2 regions of the Microbispora bryophytorum genome follow, and region 2 is predicted to be linked to the other one. Evidence: predicted binding sites of a transcription regulator. Region 2 holds the regulator's gene; the other holds the start of a gene.

Region 1 (5,938 bases), on a different contig from region 2:
GGGCATGAACGAGCGAATACGTGGACACCGGGCGATTCGCGGCTGGGTCGTCTGCGCGCCTCCGGCACGACGAGACCCCGAGCGGCGAGGCGAGGAGGCGGCATGAGCAGGCATGACGAGCCGATCGTGCTGGGCATCGAGACATCCTGCGACGAGACGGGCGTGGGCATCGTCCGCGGCCACACGCTGCTGGCCAACACCATCGCCTCCAGCATGGACGAGCACGCCCGCTTCGGCGGCGTGGTGCCGGAGGTGGCCTCGCGGGCCCATCTGGAGGCGATGGCGCCCACGGTCGAAGGCGCGCTGGCCGCCGCCGGGCTGCGCCTGTCAGACATCGACGCGGTCGCCGTCACCGCGGGCCCCGGTCTCGCGGGTGCGCTGCTCGTCGGCGTGGCCGCCGCCAAGGCGTACGCGCTGGGGCTCGGCGTTCCGCTCTACGGGGTCAACCACCTCGCCGCGCACGTCGCGGTGGACCAACTGGAGCACGGCCCGCTGCCCAAGCCCTCGATCGCGCTGCTGGTGTCGGGAGGGCACTCCTCGCTGCTCCTGGTGCCCGACGTGGCGCGGGACGTCATCTCGCTCGGGTCGACGGTGGACGACGCGGCCGGGGAGGCGTTCGACAAGGTGGCCCGTGTGCTGGGGTTGCCGTTCCCCGGCGGGCCGCACATCGACCGGGCCGCCCGCGAGGGCTCGGGCACGGCGGTGACGTTCCCCCGGGGCAAGTTCGACGACGGCACCCTCGACTTCTCCTTCTCCGGCCTGAAGACGGCCGTGGCGCGGTGGGTGGAGGCCCGCGAGGCGGCGGGCGAGACGGTGCCCGTGGCCGATGTCGCGGCGTCGTTCCAGGAGGCGGTCGTGGACGTGCTCACCCGCAAGGCCCTGCAGGCGTGTGCCCGCTACGACGTGAAGGATCTGCTGATCGGGGGCGGCGTGGCCGCCAACTCCCGGCTGCGGGCCCTGGCCCAGGAGCGCTGCGACGCGGCAGGGGTGCGCCTACGGGTGCCGCGGCCCGGCCTGTGCACCGACAACGGCGCGATGGTGGCGGCGCTCGGCGCGGACCTGGTGGCGGCGGGCGTGCACCCCTCCACCTTGGAGATCCCGGCCGACTCATCGCTTCCGATCACCGTCGTCAACGTCTGATCGCCGCCGGGCGGCGGAGCGGTCGTCAGTCGGCGTGGCCGCGGGCGGGGCGCAGGAGAACCTCGGCGAGCGCCAGCATGGTCTCCTCCAGTGCGGCGAGCCGCCGGGCCACGTCGCCCCGGGCCGGCTCCATGGCGCGGGTGACCGCGTCCGAGACGGTCTCGGCGATCTGCTCACGGTCCGGCCTGCTGCGCACCGCGTCCACGAGGGGCACGACGGCCCCCGCCGCCACCGTGAGGTCGGCGTTCATGCCCGCGATGGTGGTGCTCATCTCGTCCACTCCGGCGGCGACGTCGCCGACGCCGGCGCCCAGCGCGGTCACCCTGGCGTCCATGCCCTCGACCCCGCTCTCCACCGCCTCGATCCGGCCGCCGACCGAGTCCAGCCGTTCGACGACGACGGCCTCCAGCCGCTCGGTGCGCTCGGTGATCGCGGCGAGAGTCTTGTCGATCCGGGTGAACCGCCCGGCGGCGGCCTCCATGCTCCCCTGGAACTTGCCGAGCCGGTGCGCGACGTCCGCCATCCGTTCGGCGAGGCCCTGGGCGCGCCCGCCGACCTCGTCCACGTGGTCGCGCAGCAGCTCCATGTGCTGGGCCAGCCCCTCCGCCCAGGCGGGCGGCCTGACCGTCATGTCGTCGAGCCGCTGCGTGATCACCTCGATTGCCACGCCGAGGCCGCCCAGCTCGCGCTCGCGCACCTCGCGCAGGAGCCACTCCATGCCCTCCAGCCGCTGGCGGATCTCGTCGAGCACGGCACCCTGCGTTCGCTGCTCGTAGACATGGTCCTGGGCCGCCCGGGCGAGCAGTTCGCGCATCCGATCGGAGATGGCGGTCTGGCTGCCCGCCTGGAGGAGGTTGTGGCTGGAATGCTCCACCGAGAATGCTCCTTCACTCGCCGAAACATCGGTTCGGCCCGGTCTCGCGCAGATGAACGAACAGGCGGACGCCCGACGGCCAACTTTAGGCCCTGACCCGCGGCCATCAGGCGGGGAATGAGAAAGGCGGTAATTGCCGGTGAATTATTCCGATTTCATCCGTTTGCGCTGGTCACGGGCTGGCAGAGCAGGGCGAACGGACGCTCCTCGATGCGGGTGAGCACGATCACGGCGGAATTGCCGCCGGAAAGCCGCAGGTCCTTGCGCAGCCGCTCGACGTCGACGGCGGACCCGCGTTTCTTGATGGTGACCACGCCGACGCGCCGTTCGCGCAGCACCGCTCTCAGCCGTTTCAGCGAGAACGGCATGACGTCGGTCACCTCGTAGCAGGAGGCCCACTCCGTGCGTACGAGACGGTCGCTTGTGATGTAGGCGATCCGCGGATCGACGAGGCGGCCCGACACGAGGGCGGCGACCTCGGCGACCAGGTGGGCCCGCACCGCGGCGCCGTCGGGCTCATAGAGGTAGCGGCTCACCGGCCCGGTCTCCGCCTCCGCGCCGGACGCCGTGAGCGTGGCCCCGGACGGCAGCAGGGTGGCACGCCGTCCGCCCGGCCCCATCCCGGTCCAGATGGCCGCCTCCTTCACCTCGCCGCGGTACGACACCCACTCGGCCTCGGCGCCCTCCGGGATGAACTCGTACGGGATGCCGGGGGCCACCTTCAGGCAGGCCGCCGGGGCGCGGGCCACCAGGTCGAGCACGACCGGCCAGGTGGGGGAGTAGGCCATCGGGTCGAAGGTCCGTCCCCTCGCCCCCCTTCTGGCGGGGTCGGCGAACAGCAGGCCGTATCCGCCGGGGTCGGTCAGCGCGGCGTCGCCCGTGCGGACGTGGGCCAGACCGGACAGTCCGAGCGCGGCCGCGTTGGCGCGGGCGATCTCCACGGTCAGCGGGTCGAGGTCCACGGCGTCGACCGGGCAGCCCGCCCTCGTCAGCGCGAGCAGGTCCCCGCCGATCCCGCAGCAGACGTCCAGCACGGCAGGACCGCCCTCCGGCCCCCCGTGAGCCGGGGTTCCGTCGGCCCGGATTCCGTCGGCTGGGAGTCCTGCGGCGCGGATTCTGGCCGCGCGGTGTGCGGCGACCTCGGGGCGCGTGGCCTGCTCCAGCCCGTGGGGGGTGAAGTACATGACGGCGGCGTCGGGGCCGAACTTGGCCTCGGCCCGCCGTCGCAGCGACGCCTGCGTGAGCGCCGCCGCCGTCAGGTCCGCCGGGTGGCTGCGGCGCATCGCGCTCGCGGCGGCCACCGGGTCGGCGCCGTCGGCGAGTATCTTCACGGCCTCGTCCAGGGCCCCGAGCCCGGCGGGCGTGAGCAGCGTGCGGAAGGCGTCCAGGTCCACGCCCGCGACGCTACCGCCTGCCCGGCGGTCAGCAGGAGCCGACGTCGCCGAGCGAGGTGAGCAGCTTGCGCAGCAGGCCGGACAGTTGCTCCCGGTCCTCGCCGGTGAGGCCGGCCAGCAGTCGCTCCTCGTTGGCCACGTGACCCGCGAGCAGGGCGTCGGCCACCGCCCGGCCCTCGCCGGTGAGGGTGATCAGGACCATGCGGCGGTTGGACGGCGAGACCTCCCGGTGCACCAGGCCCTTGACGACGAGGCGGTCCACCCGGTTGGTGAGCGCCGCGGAGCTGACCATCGCGGCCGTGGCGAGATCGCTCATGCAGAGCCGGTGATCGGGGGTGGACCGGAGGAGAGTCGCGAGCACGTCGAACTCCCACGGTTCGAGGTCGTGCCCGGTGAAGTACTCCTTGATGCCCTTTTCGAGCAGGCGGGAGGCGCGGGAGATCCGCCCGGCGACTCCCATCGCCGAGCAGTCCACATCCGGGCGCACCCGGGCCCACTGGCCGAGGATCCGGTCGACGGCGTCCTCGCCGGGAGCGCGGTCGGCGGCGGTGTGGTCGTCGGCGGTGTCTTCGGTGACGGTGTCTTCGGTGACGGTGTGGTCGGTGAGGGTGTCGTCCGCGGCGGTGTGCGTCGCGAGGGTGGTGTTCGCGAGGGTGGTGTTCGTGAGAGTGGTGTCCGTGAGGGTGGTGTCCGTGAGGGTGTCGTTCATGGCGCGCGCGGTCTGGGTCCTCCTCGCCGCTCCTCCTCCGCGGCCATCGTATCCAACACTTCGACATTGAAATGTGAGCCGTGGATGCGATGTTCCGGCCGGACGGTGACGCGGGCGCGGCGGACGGCTGAACGGGCGGGCTCTGGCGTGTTGCCGCCAGGTGCGTCTGACCTGCGATGCCGGTTCGTGTTGACTGTCACGCGCCACTTGCATACTGTTTCGTGTTGGCACTCTCCCAGTGAGAGTGCCAATAGCGACGAGACAGGTCTGACACCCGCGACGGCAGGCCGCTGGTCGCCTCTTCAGCTCATTCATCGCAATCTGAAGGGGAGGTCCGATCGTGACGACCGCCACCAAGGTTCCCGTTAAGCCGCTTGGCGACCGCATCGTGGTCCAGCCGCTTGAGGCTGAGCAGACCACCGCCTCCGGCCTGGTTATCCCGGACACCGCCAAGGAGAAGCCGCAGGAGGGCCGTGTCCTCGCTGTGGGCCCGGGCAACTGGGACGAGGACGGCGAGAAGCGCATCCCGCTGGACGTCAAGGAGGGCGACGTCGTCCTCTACAGCAAGTACGGCGGCACCGAGGTCAAGTACGGCGGCGAGGAGTACCTGGTGCTCTCGGCCCGCGACGTGCTCGCCATCATCGAGAAGTAGTAGGCCGCGCCGGCCTGTGGAGCCCCGGGCCATGCGCCCGGGGCTCCGCGCGCTCTTAAGGAGACCTGAATGCCGAAGATCCTGGAGTTCGAAGAGGACGCGCGGCGCGCTCTCGAGCGTGGTGTCAACGCTCTCGCCGACGCCGTCAAGGTGACGCTCGGCCCCCGTGGCCGCAACGTCGTCATCGACAAGAAGTTCGGTGCCCCGACGATCACGAACGACGGTGTGACCATCGCTCGTGAGGTCGAGCTGGACAAGCCGTACGAGAACCTTGGCGCCCAGCTCGCCAAGGAAGTGGCGACCAAGACCAACGACGTCGCGGGTGACGGCACCACCACTGCGACCGTCCTGGCCCAGGCCATGGTCCGCGAGGGCCTGCGCAACGTGGCCGCCGGCGCGCAGCCGCTCGGGCTCAAGCGCGGCATCGACAAGGCCGCGCAGGCCGTCAGCGAGCGGCTGCTCGGCAGCGCCCGCCACGTCGAGGACAAGAAGGAGATCGCCAACGTCGCGACGATCTCCGCCCAGGACGCGAAGATCGGCGGGCTGATCGCCGAGGCGTTCGACAGGGTGGGCAAGGACGGTGTCATCACCGTCGAGGAGTCCAACGCGATGGGCCTGGAGCTGGAGTTCACGGAGGGCCTCCAGTTCGACAAGGGCTACCTGTCGCACTACATGGTGACCGACTCCGAGCGCATGGAGGCGGTCCTGGAGGACCCCTACATCCTCATCACCCAGGGCAAGATCTCCTCCATCGCGGACTTCCTGCCGCTGCTGGAGAAGATCGCGCAGACCAAGCGCCAGCTGCTGGTCATCGCCGAGGACGTCGAGGGTGAGGCCCTGGCCGTCCTGGTGACCAACAAGATCCGCGGCACCTTCACCTCCGTCGCCGTCAAGGCCCCCGGCTTCGGCGACCGCCGCAAGGCCATGCTGCAGGACATCGCCATCCTCACCGGCGGCCAGGTCGTCAGCGAGGAGATCGGCCTCAAGCTGGAGCACGTCGGCCTCGATGTGCTCGGCACGGCCCGCCGCGTCGTGGTCAACAAGGACACCACCACGGTCGTGGACGGCGCCGGCGACGCCCAGGCGATCGAGGACCGCGTCCGCGAGATCAAGGTCGCGATCGAGCAGTCCGACTCCGACTGGGACCGCGAGAAGCTCCAGGAGCGTCT
Region 2 (5,938 bases):
CAGACGGACACCTCGTCGGTGACCCGGCCCCCCAACCTGCCGCCCTCGCGTCCGGTCGTGATCGTGCCCGTCACGCCGAGCCCGTCCCGCGAACGGCCCACTCCGTCGCCGACGCACAGGGTGGGCGTGACCACCAGGCCGTCGCCGTCGCCGTCCGATCCCTGCGTCACGCCCACCCCCCAGCCCGGGGTGATCGAGCCCGACGCGGTCGTCCCGCCGACGTGCTCACCGACGTCGGTGACGCAGCCGCCCGCGGTGACGCCCTCGGCCTCGCGCCGTCCCTCGACGGCTCCGCCCACCAGGTCCGCGCCCCCGGTCACCCCGACGACCACGGCGCCCACGGTGACGGCCACCCCCGAGTCGGCGAGCCCGTCGCCCTCGCCCTGACCCGGCCCGCCGCTCATCCGGGGATACGACCGGCGCCCCGCCCGATCACCGGTGCCGTCTCAACCGGCTCTCACCAGCGCCCGCAGCGGGACAGCAGGACGGCCGCCGCGGCCACGCCCGCCGTCGAGGTGCGCAGCACCGTCGGCCCCAGCAGGGCCGGCGTGGCTCCCGCGGCCCGCAACGTGGCGATCTCCTCGTCGGTGACGCCGCCCTCCGGGCCGACGATCACCACGATGTCGCCCGGTTCCTCCGGCAGAGGCAGACGGCTCAGCGGCTCGGCGGCCTCCTCGTGCAGGACGACCGCGAGCGCCGCCGCCGAGACGAGCGAGCCGACCGCCGCGGTCGTGGCCTGCTCGGTCACCACGGGCAGGTGGAAGCGCCGGGCCTGCTTGGCCGCCTCGCGGGCCGTGCCGCGCCAGCGGGCGAGGGCCTTGGCGGCCCGGTCGCCCTTCCACTGGGTCACACAACGGGAGGCGGCCCAGGGGACGATCACGTCGACCCCCGCCTCGGTCATCATCTCGACCGCGAGCTCGCCCCGGTCGCCCTTGGGCAGGCCCTGGACGACGACCAGCCTGGGCCGGGGCGGCGGGACCTCGAACCGGCGCAGCACCTCCGCGGTCAGCGAGTCCCGGCCGGCCGCCGTGATCGTGCACTCGGCCACCCGCCCCGCGCCGTCGGTCAGGTCGATCCGCTCCCCCGGGCGCAGGCGGCGTACGGCGGCGGCGTGCCGCCCCTCCGGACCGTCGAGGACGATCGTGTCCGCCGCCTGGCCGGCCGCGTCCGACAGGAACACGGGAACACTCATGCGATCAGCTCAGCGGCCGTTGAAGGCGTCCCGCAGGCGGGAGAAGAAGCCCTGCTGCCCCGGGGAGAACTTGCCGGCCGGCCGCTCCTCCCCGCGCAGTTTCGACAGCTCGCGCAGCAGTTCCTCCTGCGGCGGGTCAAGCTTGGTCGGCGTCTCGACGTTCACGTGGATCAGCAGGTCGCCCCTGCCGGTCTCGTTGAGCCGCTGAACGCCCTTGCCGTACAGGGGGATGACCTGACCGGCCTGGGTGCCGGGCCGCACGTCGATCTCCTCGGGTCCGTCGAGGGTCTCGACCGTGATCAGGGTGCCGAGCGCGGCGGCGGTCATCGGGATGTGGACCGTGCAGTGCAGATCGTCGCCGCGTCGCTCGAAGATCTCGTGCGGCCGCTCGGCGATCTCCAGGAACAGGTCGCCGGGAGGCCCGCCACCGGGGCCGACCTCGCCCTCGCCGGCGAGCTGGATGTGCGTGCCGTCCTCGACGCCGGCCGGGATCCTGACCTTGATCGTGCGCCGGGTCCTGACCCGTCCCTCGCCCGAGCACTCCATGCAGGGGTGCCGGATGACGCTGCCGAAGCCGCCGCACTGGGGGCAGGGACGGGAGGTCATGACCTGGCCGAGGAACGAACGGGTCACCTGCGAGACCTCGCCGCGCCCGTGGCACATGTCGCAGGTGTCGGGGTGGGTGCCGGCCGCCGCCCCGGAGCCCTGGCAGACCTCGCAGACCACGGCCGTGTCGACCACGATCTCGCGGGTCGTGCCGAAGGCCGCCTCCGACAGGTCGAGTTCGACCCTGATGGTGGCGTTGCGGCCGCGGCGGGCACGGGACCGGGGCCCCCGCGTGCCGCCCGCCGAGCCGAAGAAGGCGTCCATGATGTCGCTGAACGGAAAGCCCGCGCCGAAGCCGCCTGCTCCGGCCCCCGCGGCGCCGCCGAACGGATCGGCGCCCATGTCGTACATGCGGCGCTTGCCCGCGTCGGACAGCACCTCGTACGCCTGGTTGATCTCCTTGAACCGCTCCTGGGTCTCCGGATCGGGGTTGACGTCCGGGTGCAGCTCACGGGCGAGACGGCGGTACGCCTTCTTGATCTCTTCCTGGCTGGCGTCGCGCCGTACGCCAAGGGTCGCATAGTAGTCGTTGGACACTTATGACCCCGCCAGGATCTGGCCGACGTAACGCGCCACCGCGCGCACCGCACCCATCGTCACCGGATAGTCCATTCGTGTCGGGCCCAGCACTCCGAGCCGGGCCAGTTCTCTGTCGCCCGCACCGTATCCCGCGGCCACGATAGAGGTGCCACGTAGCCCGCTGTAGGGGTTCTCGGATCCGATGCGGACGGTCAGTCCGGACAGCCCGCCGGTCTCTCCCAGCAGGCGGATGAGGACGACCTGCTCCTCCAGCGCCTCCAGCACGTCCCGCAGGCCGATGCTGAAGTCGGCGGCGGCGAGGTTGGCCGTCCCACCAAAAGCAATCTTCTCCTCGTGCCGCTCGACGAGCGTCTCGAGCAGCACGGACAGGATCGTGACCGCCACGGGCCTGTCCTCGGGAGGCAGGCGTTCGGGAACGTCGGCCACGGTCTCCGGCACCCGGGACAGGCCGCAGCCGTCCAGGCACGCGTTGAGCACGGCGCGCAGGTTCGCGACCCGGTCGTCGGCGATGTCCTCCGGCAGGTCGACCACACGCTGCTCGACCCGCCCGGTGTTGGTGATCAGCACCAGCATGACCCGGCGCTCCGCGAGCGGGACGATCTCCACGTGACGCACCGACGACCTGGTGAGCGAGGGGTACTGGACCACCGCGACCTGCCGGGTGAGCTGCGCGAGCAGCCGCACCGTGCGCATGACGATCTCGTCGAGGTCCACCGCCCCGGCGAGAAAGGTCTCGATGGCCCTGCGTTCCGCGCCCGACAGCGGCTTGATCTGCGACAGCCGGTCGACGAAGAGGCGATATCCCTTGTCGGTCGGCACCCTGCCCGCACTGGTGTGCGGCTGGGTGATGTATCCCTGCTCCTCCAGCGCCGCCATGTCGTTGCGGATCGTCGCCGGGGAGACGCCGAGGTTGTGCCTGTCCACCAGGGCCTTGGATCCCACGGGCTCGTTGGTGGACACGTAGTCCTCGACGATGGCGCGCAGGACGGCGAGTTTGCGGTCGTCGAGCAATCGTCACCTCCCTGTGCCTGGAAACACCGACTCTGGCACTCTGTGTTCCCGAGTGCCAAGTGTACGGCTACCACCCCACGTGGTGCGATAACGCGACGGCACCAGGACAAGCGAGCTGCAAATCGACCACAAGCCGCATGGTCGACTCTTCACCCATGCACGAGAACCAGACCTCCTCGCCGGCCGACGTTACCCTGCGGATGCCGCACCCCTTCGCCTCGCCGTACGCCGGCTCCCTGCCGATCCGGCCCCGGCTGCTGTGGATCCTCCTTTCCTGGGTGCTCTTCGTCGTCCTGCTGGTGGCGGGCGCCGGCGGGTTCACCGGCGGCCTGTTCTCCACGCTCGGCGACGCCGCGCCCGCCACGATCTTCTCCGGCGGGCAGTCGGTGACCGTCGCGCTCAACCCGGCGGACAAGCCGGCGATCTACGCGGCCGTCGACCAGCCCACCGACGTCCGCTGTCAGCTCGGCGACGGCGCCGACCCGCGGGTGCGGCTGACCCCGCCGGCCGTCTCTCAGACCCTCACGCTGAACGGGACGACCTGGGAGCTGCTGTTCGAGGCAGGCGTCCCCGAGGCGGGCACCTATCAGCTCTCCTGCGAGGGCGACGAGGTGCGCTTCGGCGTCGGCAAGCAGCTCACCGGCGTGGCCGGCCTGCTGGCGGGCGGCGCCGTCGCGCTGCTGGCGCTGCCCACCGTCGGCTTCCTGGCTGCGCTGATCGTGACCGTCGTCGTGCTCGCGCGCCGCTCCGCGGCCCGCCGCCGCCCGGCGTGATTTGCTAGCGTTCCCCGCATGTACGGGCGGGACGTGCTTTCCGGAGACTGGCGGCGGCCACGGCGGGGGCAGATCCCCGAGATCGCGGCCGAGCTCGACCTCGTGGTCGAAGACGCCGAGGGCCGCTTCTGCGGCGCCGTGGTGGCCTGCGACAAGGAGGCCGTGACGCTGGAGGACCGGTTCGGCCGGCGCCGGGTGTTCCCGCTGACGCCCGCAGGATTCCTCCTCGACGGCAAGCCGGTGACGCTGGTGCGCCCCCAGGCCGGTCCGAAGGGGCCGCTGCGCAGCGCCTCGGGGTCGATCGCGGTCGAGGGCCTGCGCGCACAGGTCGCCAGGGAGAGCCGCATCTACGTCGAGGGCGTCCACGACGCCTCGCTGGTGGAGAAGATCTGGGGCCACGACCTGCGGGTGGAGGGGGTCGTCGTCGAATACCTGGAGGGCGTGGACGACCTGCCGGCCATCGTCGAGGAGTTCGGCCCCGAGCCGGGCAGGCGGCTCGGGGTGCTCGTGGACCACCTGGTGCCCGGCTCGAAGGAGAGCCGCATCGCCGCCCGGGTGTCCGGCGACGACGTGCTCGTCGTCGGTCATCCGTTCGTGGACATCTGGCAGGCGGTCAAGCCCCGGGCGCTCGGCATCGCCGCCTGGCCGGACGTGCCGCGGGGCGTGCCCTGGAAGGAGGGCGTGATCGACGCCCTCGGCTGGCGGATGGACCCCCAGGAGACGTGGCGCCACATCCTGGGCCGGGTCACGACCTACGCCGACCTGGAGCCCGAGCTGCTCGGCCGCGTGGAACAACTGATCGACTTCGTCACGGCTCCATAGGCGTCCGCCTCGCCGTCCTGACCGCGCGACGGGCCGGGCACCGTCCGGCCACGCCTGACCGTCTTCCGACCGTCCTACGGGGTCAGATCGCGGACGACGGCGTCGGCGAGCAGCCTGCCGCGCAGCGTGAGCACGGCCCGTCCGGCCTTGAACGCCTCCACCTCGAACAGCCCGTCCGCCAGCGCCCGCGCGCAGGCCGTACGGGCCTCGGGGGCGATGTCCGCGAGCGGGAGGCCCGAGACGAGGCGCAGCTCCAGCATGACCCGTTCGACGGCCCTGTCCTCCGCCCGCAGCACCTCGCGGGCGTGCGCGGGCGAGGTCCCGGCGGCCAGGCGGGCGGCGTACGCGACGGGGTGCTTGACGTTCCACCAGCGGGTGCCGCCGACATGGCTGTGCGCCCCCGGCCCGGCCCCCCACCAGTCGCCGCCGGTCCAGTAGAGCAGGTTGTGGCGGCAGCGGGCCTCGTCGCCCGCGGCCCAGTTGGAGATCTCGTACCAGCTCAGGCCCGCGGCCGTCAGCATCTCCTCGGCGATCAGGTAGCGGTCGGCCGCCACGTCGTCGTCCGTCATCGGCAGCTCGCCGCGACGGATCCGGGCGGCGAGCCTGGTGCCGTCCTCGACGATGAGGGAATACGCCGAGACATGGTCGGGCCCGGCGGCCAGCGCGGCCTCCAGCGAGGCCCGCCAGTCGTCGTCGCTCTCCCCCGGCGTGCCGTAGATCAGGTCGAGGTTGACGTGCTCGAACCCGGCCGCGCGGGCCTCCCGTACGGCCTCGGCGGGGCGGCCGGGGGTGTGCCGCCGGTCGAGGACGGCGAGGACGTGCTCGCCGGCGCTCTGCATGCCGAAGCTCATGCGGGTGAACCCGCCGGCTCGCAGCTCCTTCAGGTAGGTCGGGTCCACGGACTCGGGGTTGGCCTCGGTCGTCACCTCGGCGTCCGGCCGCAGGCCGAACTCCTCGCCGATGGCGTCGAGGATCCGTACGAGGTCGGCGGCGG

What was found. Region 2 encodes HrcA, which represses chaperone genes, less so after heat shock. Its sites were predicted from a motif close to TTGGCACTCTCNNNNNGAGAGTGCCAA; they were not measured.
Region 1: the regulator HrcA is predicted to act here: its motif matches at 4,342-4,368, upstream of groES (co-chaperone GroES).

What each region holds. Positions count from the first base shown of each region.
Region 1 covers NZ_JBICTF010000004.1:285,989-291,926, forward strand. Annotated here, with positions in the region: gene rimI (ribosomal protein S18-alanine N-acetyltransferase) at 1-8, shown strand, start outside; gene tsaD (tRNA (adenosine(37)-N6)-threonylcarbamoyltransferase complex transferase subunit TsaD) at 103-1,140, shown strand; gene ACGFIB_RS14955 (hypothetical protein) at 1,166-2,014, opposite strand; gene ACGFIB_RS14960 (class I SAM-dependent methyltransferase) at 2,170-3,408, opposite strand; gene ACGFIB_RS14965 (MarR family winged helix-turn-helix transcriptional regulator) at 3,437-4,117, opposite strand; gene groES (co-chaperone GroES) at 4,458-4,769, shown strand; gene groL (chaperonin GroEL) at 4,839-5,938, shown strand, end outside.
Region 2 covers NZ_JBICTF010000001.1:777,782-783,719, forward strand. Annotated here, with positions in the region: gene ACGFIB_RS03660 (hypothetical protein) at 1-387, shown strand, start outside; gene ACGFIB_RS03665 (16S rRNA (uracil(1498)-N(3))-methyltransferase) at 458-1,192, opposite strand; gene dnaJ (molecular chaperone DnaJ) at 1,202-2,335, opposite strand; gene hrcA (heat-inducible transcriptional repressor HrcA) at 2,336-3,349, opposite strand; gene ACGFIB_RS03680 (hypothetical protein) at 3,505-4,122, shown strand; gene ACGFIB_RS03685 (DUF3097 domain-containing protein) at 4,141-4,944, shown strand; gene hemW (radical SAM family heme chaperone HemW) at 5,019-5,938, opposite strand, start outside.